4 regions of the Superficieibacter sp. HKU1 genome follow, and region 3 is predicted to be linked to each of the others. Evidence: predicted binding sites of a transcription regulator. Region 3 holds the regulator's gene; each other region holds the start of a gene.
What was found. The regulator Fur, encoded in region 3, represses iron uptake genes when iron is present. The targets are predictions, from matches to a motif close to ATAATAATGAGAACNACTATCAA.

Region 1 (2,208 bases), 2.3 Mb from region 3:
CCGCTGGTGGATTCAGTATTGGAAGCCGGATCTTTCATTGCCTGGTGATTAAATTCCCCGCCAAACGTCAGGGTCTGATTAACCCACAGATCAACCGGAATATTGACTTCTGAATGCAGGTTGGTGTCGTAGAGTGAAATGGTCGAAAACCCTTCATTGCCAGGGCTAAAAATTCCCGCTATTCCGCCGGAGAGACCTTCATTAAGACGAGAATTTCGTGTTTTTTCAAACTGAATGTAGTTATTGGTGGTGACGCCGCTGTCCCATGCGCCGGTATATTTCAGATTGAGCGTCTGGCGGTAAAGCACGTTGGTTTCTTTACCATAATATTTTTTCACCAGCGCATTACTGTTGGTATTTTGCGTATCGCCAGCATACAGGTTTCCCTGACGGCTGTAGCCTGCGCCCAGTTCCAGCGCCTGCATCGGCATAAATTCCCAGCGCAGGGCTGAATTAATGTCTTTATTAATAAAGCCTTCACGGCCCGAAGGATAAGTCCCCGCATAGGTGCCAATACGCGGTGTGGTATGGCTTTCATTGATGTCCTGAGCATCTGCCTGCGTTTTATTCCAGTTGCCGTAGAGCCGCAGGGTCAAATTATCAGCCAGCGCACCGCTTAAACTGCCGTTGTAGCGTTTGGTGCTGCCTTCGGATTTATGCTGGGGAACGTTGTAATAGGTGTTGAGGTTGCCGTGCCACTCATCCGTCGCAGGTTTGGTAATAATATTGACGACACCACCCATAGCGCCGCTGCCGTACATCGCCGCCGCCGGGCCGCGAATGACCTCGATGCGGTCAATCATTTCTGGCGGTACCCAGTTGGTATCACCTCGTGTATCTCGTTCATCGCTCCAGCCATAGCGCACCGAGTTACGACTGGATACAGGCATACCATCGATCAGGATCAAGGTGTTCTCCGGACCCATACCCCGGATATCAATCTGGCGATTATTACCGCGCTGGCCGCTGTTGGAATTCCCGGTGAGATTCACACCTGGCATGGTGCGGATAATTTCAGAAACGTCACGCTGAACTGGATTTTTTTTGATAGCTTCGCTGTCAATGATCGAGACGCCAGGCGCCTGTAACGTCTGCTCTTTGGCCGTTACTACCATTGTTTCACTACTGTTTTCTTCCTGCACGTTGGTCGCCAGTTTTTCACTCTTTTGATCCACGTGCGTTTTTACTGTTTCCTGATTTACCGTCGTATCTACGTCGTTAGCATTTGCCAACGGTACGACAAGATTACCTGCCATCACGGTACCCAGAAGCGATAATCGATACGCATTTTTTATCATCATAGTAGCCACTTACCCTTTAAAATTTGCGCAAAATAATTTATTGGTAATGATTTTTATTTGCAATAAAATAATGATTATCATTATCATATTTGGTAGTGGCTGTTATTGTTATTCCTGTTTTAAGACCTGGGAATTCACTGCAGGGACCTGTCGCTTTAGCGGCGGTCAGGGTGCATATAAAGGATCGTCAGGATCAACTCACGTGTTTATGGTCTATGGTTCGGTAACGATAAATCCAAAAGGCTAAGGATATTTGTGGTCCTGTTGACGGAGGTTGAGGCGGTTTTAACGAGGCCGATCTGTCTTATTCGTCTGAAGAACCCGCTGACTTAGCACAATTTTTGAGACGCACTACCTGACCAGAGAGAGCAAGTAAATGATTATGCTATGTAAAGCCTGCGGCACCTCTTTCGAAGCCACCGATGCCTCACCAGCACAGTGCAAAATTTGTGAAGATGAGCGTCAGTTTGTACCGGTGACAGGACAGGCATGGATCGGTGTAGACCGTTTAAGCGCTTCACACTCTAATAAATGGCAAAAGCACGAGCCTTATCTCCTCAGCCTCAAAACCGTACCCAATTTTGCCATTAATCAGCGCGCTTTTATTCTGAGAACCCCGGAGGGAAATATTCTCTGGGACTGTATTGCTAATCTCGACGATGCCACAAAAACGTTAATTTCTGCACTGGGCGGACTAAAGGCTATTGCTATCTCCCATCCGCATTACTATACCACCATGCAGGATTGGGCTGCCGAGTTTCATGCGCCGATTTATCTTCATGCCAGCGATAGCGAGTGGATCATGCGTGACAGTCCCTGGATCACACTCTGGGAAGGCGACACCCTGACGCTGGCGACTGGCGTCAGCATAATACGTCTCGGCGGACATTTTGCCGGCGGCAGCGTG
Region 2 (2,208 bases), 1.6 Mb from region 3:
GGGACACCACGTTGCCCTGTTCTTCGTTCAGACCTTTGATAGCACCTGCGATAATACCGATAGACGAGAAGTTAGCGAAGGATACCAGGAAGACGGAGATAATGCCCTGCGAACGCGGCGACAACGTAGCGGCCACTTTCTGCAGATCCAGCATTGCCACGAATTCGTTCGAGACCAGTTTAGTCGCCATGATGCTACCGACCTGCAACGCTTCGTGTGCCGGAACACCCATCACCCAGGCAACCGGGTAGAAGATATAGCCGAGGATTTCCTGGAAGGAAACGCTATGGCCGAACCAGCCGGTGACGGTGGCGAACAGGGCATTCAGCGCAGCAATGAGGGCGATAAAGCCAATCAGCATCGCCGCAACGATAATGGCCACTTTAAACCCTGCCAGAATGTATTCACCCAGCATTTCGAAGAAGCTCTGGCCTTCGTGCAGGTTGGACATCTGGATATTTTCTTCATGCGCGTCAACACGGTAAGGGTTGATCAGCGACAGAACAATAAAGGTACTGAACATGTTGAGCACCAGCGCGGCGACGACATACTTAGGTTCAAGCATGGTCATATACGCACCGACGATAGACATGGATACCGTAGACATTGCCGTTGCCGCCATGGTGTACATGCGGTTACGCGACATCTTGCCGAGGATATCTTTATAGGCGATAAAGTTCTCGGACTGTCCCAGAATCAATGAGCTGACGGCGTTAAAGGATTCCAGCTTGCCCATGCCGTTGACTTTGGAAAGCAGGAAACCAATCGCACGAATCACCACCGGCAGCACACGGATATGCTGCAAAATACCGATCAGCGCGGAGATAAAGACGATAGGGCACAGCACTTTCAGGAAGAAGAATGCCAGACCTTCATCATTCATTTTGCCGAAGACAAAGTTAGTCCCTTCGTTCGCAAAGCCAAGAAGCTTTTCGAACATTTCGGAGAAGCCTTTCACAAAACCCAGGCCAATATCCGAGTTAAGGAAGAACCAGGCCAGTAAAACTTCAATCACCAGAAGTTGAACGACATAGCGAATGCGAATTTTTTTACGGTCGCTGCTGACCAGCAGAGCGAGCAGCGCAACAACGACTAACGCCAGGATAAAGTGCAGAACGGCGGACATATTTGCTCCGAATATGAGGCAGGTTTAGTTTTCGTGCACATTCTATGTAACAACACCAAAGAAAACGAGATCAAACCCGCAATATAGTAAGTTCCTGTGAGCAATCTCAAAAAAGGTGATCTACCAGACATTTTAATTATGTCACCGGAAAGGGTGAAATGTTGCGCTGATGTACTACTCTGTTAACATTAGCACCGATAACTAAAACAAATACCATTCCACCAGACATCCAGCCCGGCTATTGTTTCCGCCTATCAGAGAAATCAATTTCAACTTTATAAATGATCTTGATAATCATTCTCATTTTGATAGCATGAAACATAGCAAAGGCTATATTTAGAGGCAAAGAATGAGCAACAGTCGCGTTGAGAGTACTACTGGTAGGGCCGCGCGCAGGCTAAGACTGGCGCTAATGGGGCCAGCATTCATTGCCGCTATTGGCTATATCGATCCGGGCAACTTTGCTACCAACATTCAGGCAGGGGCGAGTTTCGGCTATCAGCTGCTGTGGGTGGTGGTGTGGGCGAACCTGATGGCGATGCTGATCCAGGTGCTTTCTGCCAAACTGGGTATCGCTACCGGCAAAAACCTGGCGGAACAAATCCGCGATCACTATCCGCGTCCGCTGGTCTGGTTTTACTGGGTGCAGGCGGAAATCATCGCCATGGCGACCGATCTGGCGGAATTTATTGGCGCCGCGATTGGTTTCAAAATGCTGTTAGGCGTTTCGCTGTTACAGGGTGCGGTGCTGACCGGGATCGCGACTTTTTTGATCCTGATGCTCCAGCGCCGCGGGCAAAAACCGCTGGAAGTGGTGATCGGTGGACTGCTGCTGTTTGTTGCGGCAGCCTATATTGTTGAACTGATATTTTCGCGCCCGGAAATGGCGGCCCTGACGCGCGGCATGATTATTCCTTCGCTGCCGGGAACAGATGCGGTATTCCTGGCGGCAGGTGTATTGGGGGCGACTATCATGCCTCACGTTATTTATCTGCACTCTTCTCTGACCCAGAACCAACACGCCGGTACGCGTAAAGAGCGCTACTCCGCGACCCGCTGGGACGTGGCGTTTGCGATGACCA
Region 3 (2,208 bases):
CAACCCGGACGCTTATTATGACAAAGACAGAACCATTGAAGAGTCTTCATACAGTCTGGATGCGGTTTATACCCTTCAGGATGGCCGGGCGAAAGGAACGATGTTTAAACTTCACTTCACCGAGTATGACAACCACTCTGACATCCCGAGTTACGGTGGCGGATACGGCAACATCTTCCAGGATGAGCGCGATGTGAAATTTATGGTTATCGCGCCATTTACTATCTTCTGATGCAGACAGCCGTCTTCCAACCCGGCCGCGCAAGCGAGCCGGGTTTTTTAACGAATATCAGGAAGATAGTTGATTCGAATAAGCTTGCCTTTATTAATTTCAATCGCGTTTTGCTGGCGCAAAAAGGCCATTGATTTCATGACGATACTCCGCGATAAGTTCGTCGACTTAACCACGAAATCGGCCACATTCGTACCGGCGCGGATCGTTGGTTCAAGCCGATCAAGAAGCAAAATTGCCCCCTGGACCGTCACCAGACTATTGTAACCAAACAGCCATTCTTCCCGCTGGTATTGCCACGTAATCTGCGTCAGCAAGAGGGTATACATCTGCTGGTGGGCCTGCTGCTGCGCAATCTGAGTAAAGAAAGCATCATGGCTGACCAGTTGATAGTCACAATCACTCTCTGCGCGAATGGTGACAAACTGTTGCGCCGTACCGGGCAGGATCAGACCGACGATGCCGGGAGCCTGTGAGCGGGTCATCAGCAGCTCATCACGGCGGCGCAACAGCGAATAATCACCGTAATAGATCAAACAAATCTTATCTGTCTGAAAGGTCAGGTGGTTGTAACGCGGTAAACGACGTTTGTTAGCGCCATCATCGAAAATAGTCAGAATATGGGCAAGCGCCTTCTGGTGGGGGGCGTATTGCGGCATGACGCGATCCTTGTCAACTTCATGGTCTACAGGCGTAACGCCTGAAAGCGGGCATACTAGCCAACCGCAGATATAAAAAGTATTGATGAAATCTGAATATACGGGCAGGGCGGGGAATAAAAAAAAGCCAGCCGGGGAGGCTGGCTTGTGATGCGGTTACTTGCTCACGCCTTCATGGGCGTTATCGTCTTCACGGCAGTCGCCTTCAGCGCAATGACCATACAGATAAAGGCTATGGTTAGTGAGACGAATACCGTGTTTAGCGGCTATCTCACGCTGACGGGACTCAATTGAGTCATCGCTGAACTCAATCACTTTGCCGCAGTCGAGGCAAATCAGGTGATCGTGGTGATGCTGCTGGGTCAGTTCGAAAACGGACTTTCCGCCCTCAAAATTGTGGCGGGTAACAATGCCAGCATCGTCAAACTGGTTCAGAACGCGGTAGACGGTGGCGAGGCCAATCTCTTCGCCCATGTCAATGAGGCGTTTGTATAAATCTTCCGCGCTGACATGATGATTGTCAGGTCCCTGAAGCACTTCCAGGATTTTCAACCGGGGAAGCGTGACTTTCAGGCCTGCTTTCTTTAATGCGGTATTATTGTCAGTCATGCGGAATCTGTCCTGTTGCTATAAGATTCACTCCCCACAGGGAAGTATTTACAGAGAGTGCATCGCTCATAATGCCTCTCATTATAGAACTGCCATGCCTGATTGAAAACTGCAAGTATCAGACAAAGTTAGCGTTTAAAGCGAGGGCGGCCCGTAAAACGGTGCTGACCTCGTTAAATCAGTGGCTATTGTACAGATGTGTACTGAAAAGTTAAAAAATTGTAGCAATTATTTTGATTGCTTATATCTATCAGTATGACGCCACCGGAAGGTCGCGTCATATCAGCATCAGGCGTTGATGATATCGCTCAGGTGCAGTTCGTCAGAGATCTGCTTCACCCACTGCTCTACGCGCTCTGCGGTCAGTTCAGGCTGACGGTCTTCGTCAATGGCCAGGCCGACAAAGTGATCGTCATCAACCAGGCCTTTTGACGCTTCAAAGTGATAACCTGCCGTTGGCCAGTGACCCACAATCGTTGCGCCGCGCGGTTCAATGATATCGCGAATGGTGCCTAACGCATCACAGAAGTACTCGGCATAATCTTCCTGATCGCCGCAGCCAAACAGTGCTACCAGCTTACCGTTGAAGTCTACCTCTTCCAGGGTCGGAAAGAAGTCGTCCCAGTCACATTGTGCTTCACCGTAGTACCAGGTAGGGATGCCCAGCAGCAGAATATCGTAGCCCGCGAGATCTTCTTTGCTGCTTTT
Region 4 (2,208 bases), 140 kb from region 3:
GCACGACATAGCTGCGGAACCAGACATCGGAATCGCCGAGGCGGAAAAGCGGATCGTGATCGCCCGCAGGCGAGCCGAGAATAAATACGTTATTCCGTGCGCCGCGCCACAGGAAAGTCACCCGCTTATGGGTGGCATCGACAGGCTCAACCAGCGGCGTTCCCTGCTGGCGACGGGCCTGCCAGAATGCCTCGGTAGAGCCACCCGCCTGAAGTTCACGGGCCAGCTGCTGCAACAGCGGGCTGACCGGATCCAGTACCTGCGTTCTGGCAAGGGAAGCGGTTTCTTTGATCCGCCAGCTAAAGCGCCAGCGTGTCCCCTCTTCGCCATGTAACATCAGCGAGGATGGCTGATTCAGCGGCAGAGAAAATAAGAGCGTTTGTTCACTGTCGCCCGGCTCCCCTTCCAGCAACGTGCGCAAACGGCGGTTATTCCGGTCAAGAAGACGCGCATCGGTCACGCCGCTCAACGTCGCGGAAACATAATTTTCACCCAGCGCCGGGAGCAGAAAACAAATTTCGCCGCTGGCGTCAAATTTGCCCTGCTGTTCACCCTGCACCGACATGGAATCACAATTCGCGGCAAGCGCAGGCGTCGCGCTCAGCCCGATTAACACCCCACTCCACGCCATTTTCATTACCGCAATCTTCCTGATGAAATTTGTAACAACGCTAATGCAAATGATAACAATTTGCAATATCATTAGCGCCATTTACGTTTTCATGTTCCGGTATTGACGTCATCAATGCGGGATTTTTTTATGGCATCGTTCACGGGGTTTTATTTAAAACATGTTAAAAAATAATAAGATAATGCATCTCTGGTTAATGAGTATAGCCGCCGCAGCCGTCAGCCATCAGGCGCTGGCTGCCGAGGAAACCATGGTCGTCACGCAGGGAAACAGTGAAGATCCCACCGCGCCGCTGAAAGGGATGGTAGCGACCAGAACGCTGTCGGCGACCAAAACCCCGGCGGATCTGGTCAAAACGCCGCAGTCGGTCTCCGTTGTCACGCGCGATCAGATGGACGCGCTGGATGTCACGTCCGTGTCGCAAGCGCTGCGCTACACGCCCGGCGTGTTTACCGAATATCGCGGCAGCTCCAACCGTAACGATGAAGTGTTCGTGCGCGGTTTTAGCTACGTGCCGAAATTCCTCGACGGCCTGAGCTTCGGGGCCACCGCCTCATCGCAAACCGGCACCGTCGATCCGTGGCTGCTGGAGCGGGTGGAACTGGTGCGCGGCCCGGCCTCCGTGCTGTTCGGGCAGGTTAACCCTGGCGGCCTGATTAGCATGACCAGCAAGCGTCCCACCAGCGAGGCGGTTCATGAAGTGCAGTTTCGCACCGGCAATCACGATCTGGCGGAAGGCGCGTTTGATTTCGGCGGCCCGCTGAGCGATGACGGACGGGTGCTGTACCGCCTGAACGGTATCGCCCGCACGCAGCATAATCAGGTGGAAGATTATAAAGAAACGCGGATGGCGATTGCCCCGGCGATCACCTGGTTTCCCAACGATCAGACCCGCTTTACCCTGCTGACCAGCTACCAGAAAGATCCCGATGCCGGTTACCGTAACTTCCTGCCGTATTACGGCACGGTGGTCAGCGCCAATGGCCAGTATATTCCGTGGGATTTTAACGTCAGCGATCCGAACTACGATCAGTCCTGGCGCGAACAGACGATGGCAGGTTATGAATTCGAGCATCAGTTCAACGATGTTTTCACCTTCCGCCAGAATGCCCGTTACGCCACTATCAAACAGAAGTATCGCTATCTGGTGTATGCCAATAGCGCGGCCAACAGCACGCTGCTAACCCGTCGCGCGCAGCACGAAGAGCGCGAAACCAATGAATTCGGTCTTGATAACCAGCTTGAAGCGCATCTGGCGACCGGGATGCTCGACCATACCCTGCTCGGCGGGCTTGATTATAAATCCAGCCACGATAAGCAGTATCTGGGACGCGGTGCCGGTAGCCAGTACGATCTGGACTGGACGCAGCCGGTGTATGGCGTCAACGTTGATGAAAGTACCTTTGCCACCATGACCAACGAGCAGCAGAATCTCGATCAGATGGGGGTTTATCTTCAGGATCAGATGAGCTGGAACAACTGGGAACTGCTGCTTTCCGGACGCTATGACTGGTCGGAAGTACGCACTACCGATTTAACCGCCGCCGACAAAACCCAGCAGAACGATGACAAGTTTA

Region 1: a site for Fur is predicted at 1,366-1,388, ahead of P0H77_RS19775 (TonB-dependent siderophore receptor). Genes of this name have one in related genera too.
Region 2: a site for Fur is predicted at 1,414-1,436, ahead of P0H77_RS15270 (Nramp family divalent metal transporter). Genes of this name have one in related genera too.
Region 4: a site for Fur is predicted at 675-697, ahead of P0H77_RS06850 (TonB-dependent siderophore receptor). Genes of this name have one in related genera too.

What each region holds. Positions count from the first base shown of each region.
Region 1 covers NZ_CP119754.1:4,155,466-4,157,673, reverse strand. The annotation lists gene P0H77_RS19775 (TonB-dependent siderophore receptor) at 1-1,298, opposite strand, end outside; gene P0H77_RS19770 (MBL fold metallo-hydrolase) at 1,678-2,208, shown strand, end outside.
Region 2 covers NZ_CP119754.1:3,196,825-3,199,032, reverse strand. The annotation lists gene nupC (nucleoside permease NupC) at 1-1,126, opposite strand, end outside; gene P0H77_RS15270 (Nramp family divalent metal transporter) at 1,476-2,208, shown strand, end outside.
Region 3 covers NZ_CP119754.1:1,557,198-1,559,405, forward strand. The annotation lists gene chiP (chitoporin) at 1-232, shown strand, start outside; gene P0H77_RS07495 (helix-turn-helix domain-containing protein) at 280-891, opposite strand; gene fur (ferric iron uptake transcriptional regulator) at 1,048-1,500, opposite strand; gene fldA (flavodoxin FldA) at 1,789-2,208, opposite strand, start outside.
Region 4 covers NZ_CP119754.1:1,420,724-1,422,931, reverse strand. The annotation lists gene P0H77_RS06855 (alpha/beta hydrolase-fold protein) at 1-637, opposite strand, end outside; gene P0H77_RS06850 (TonB-dependent siderophore receptor) at 792-2,208, shown strand, end outside.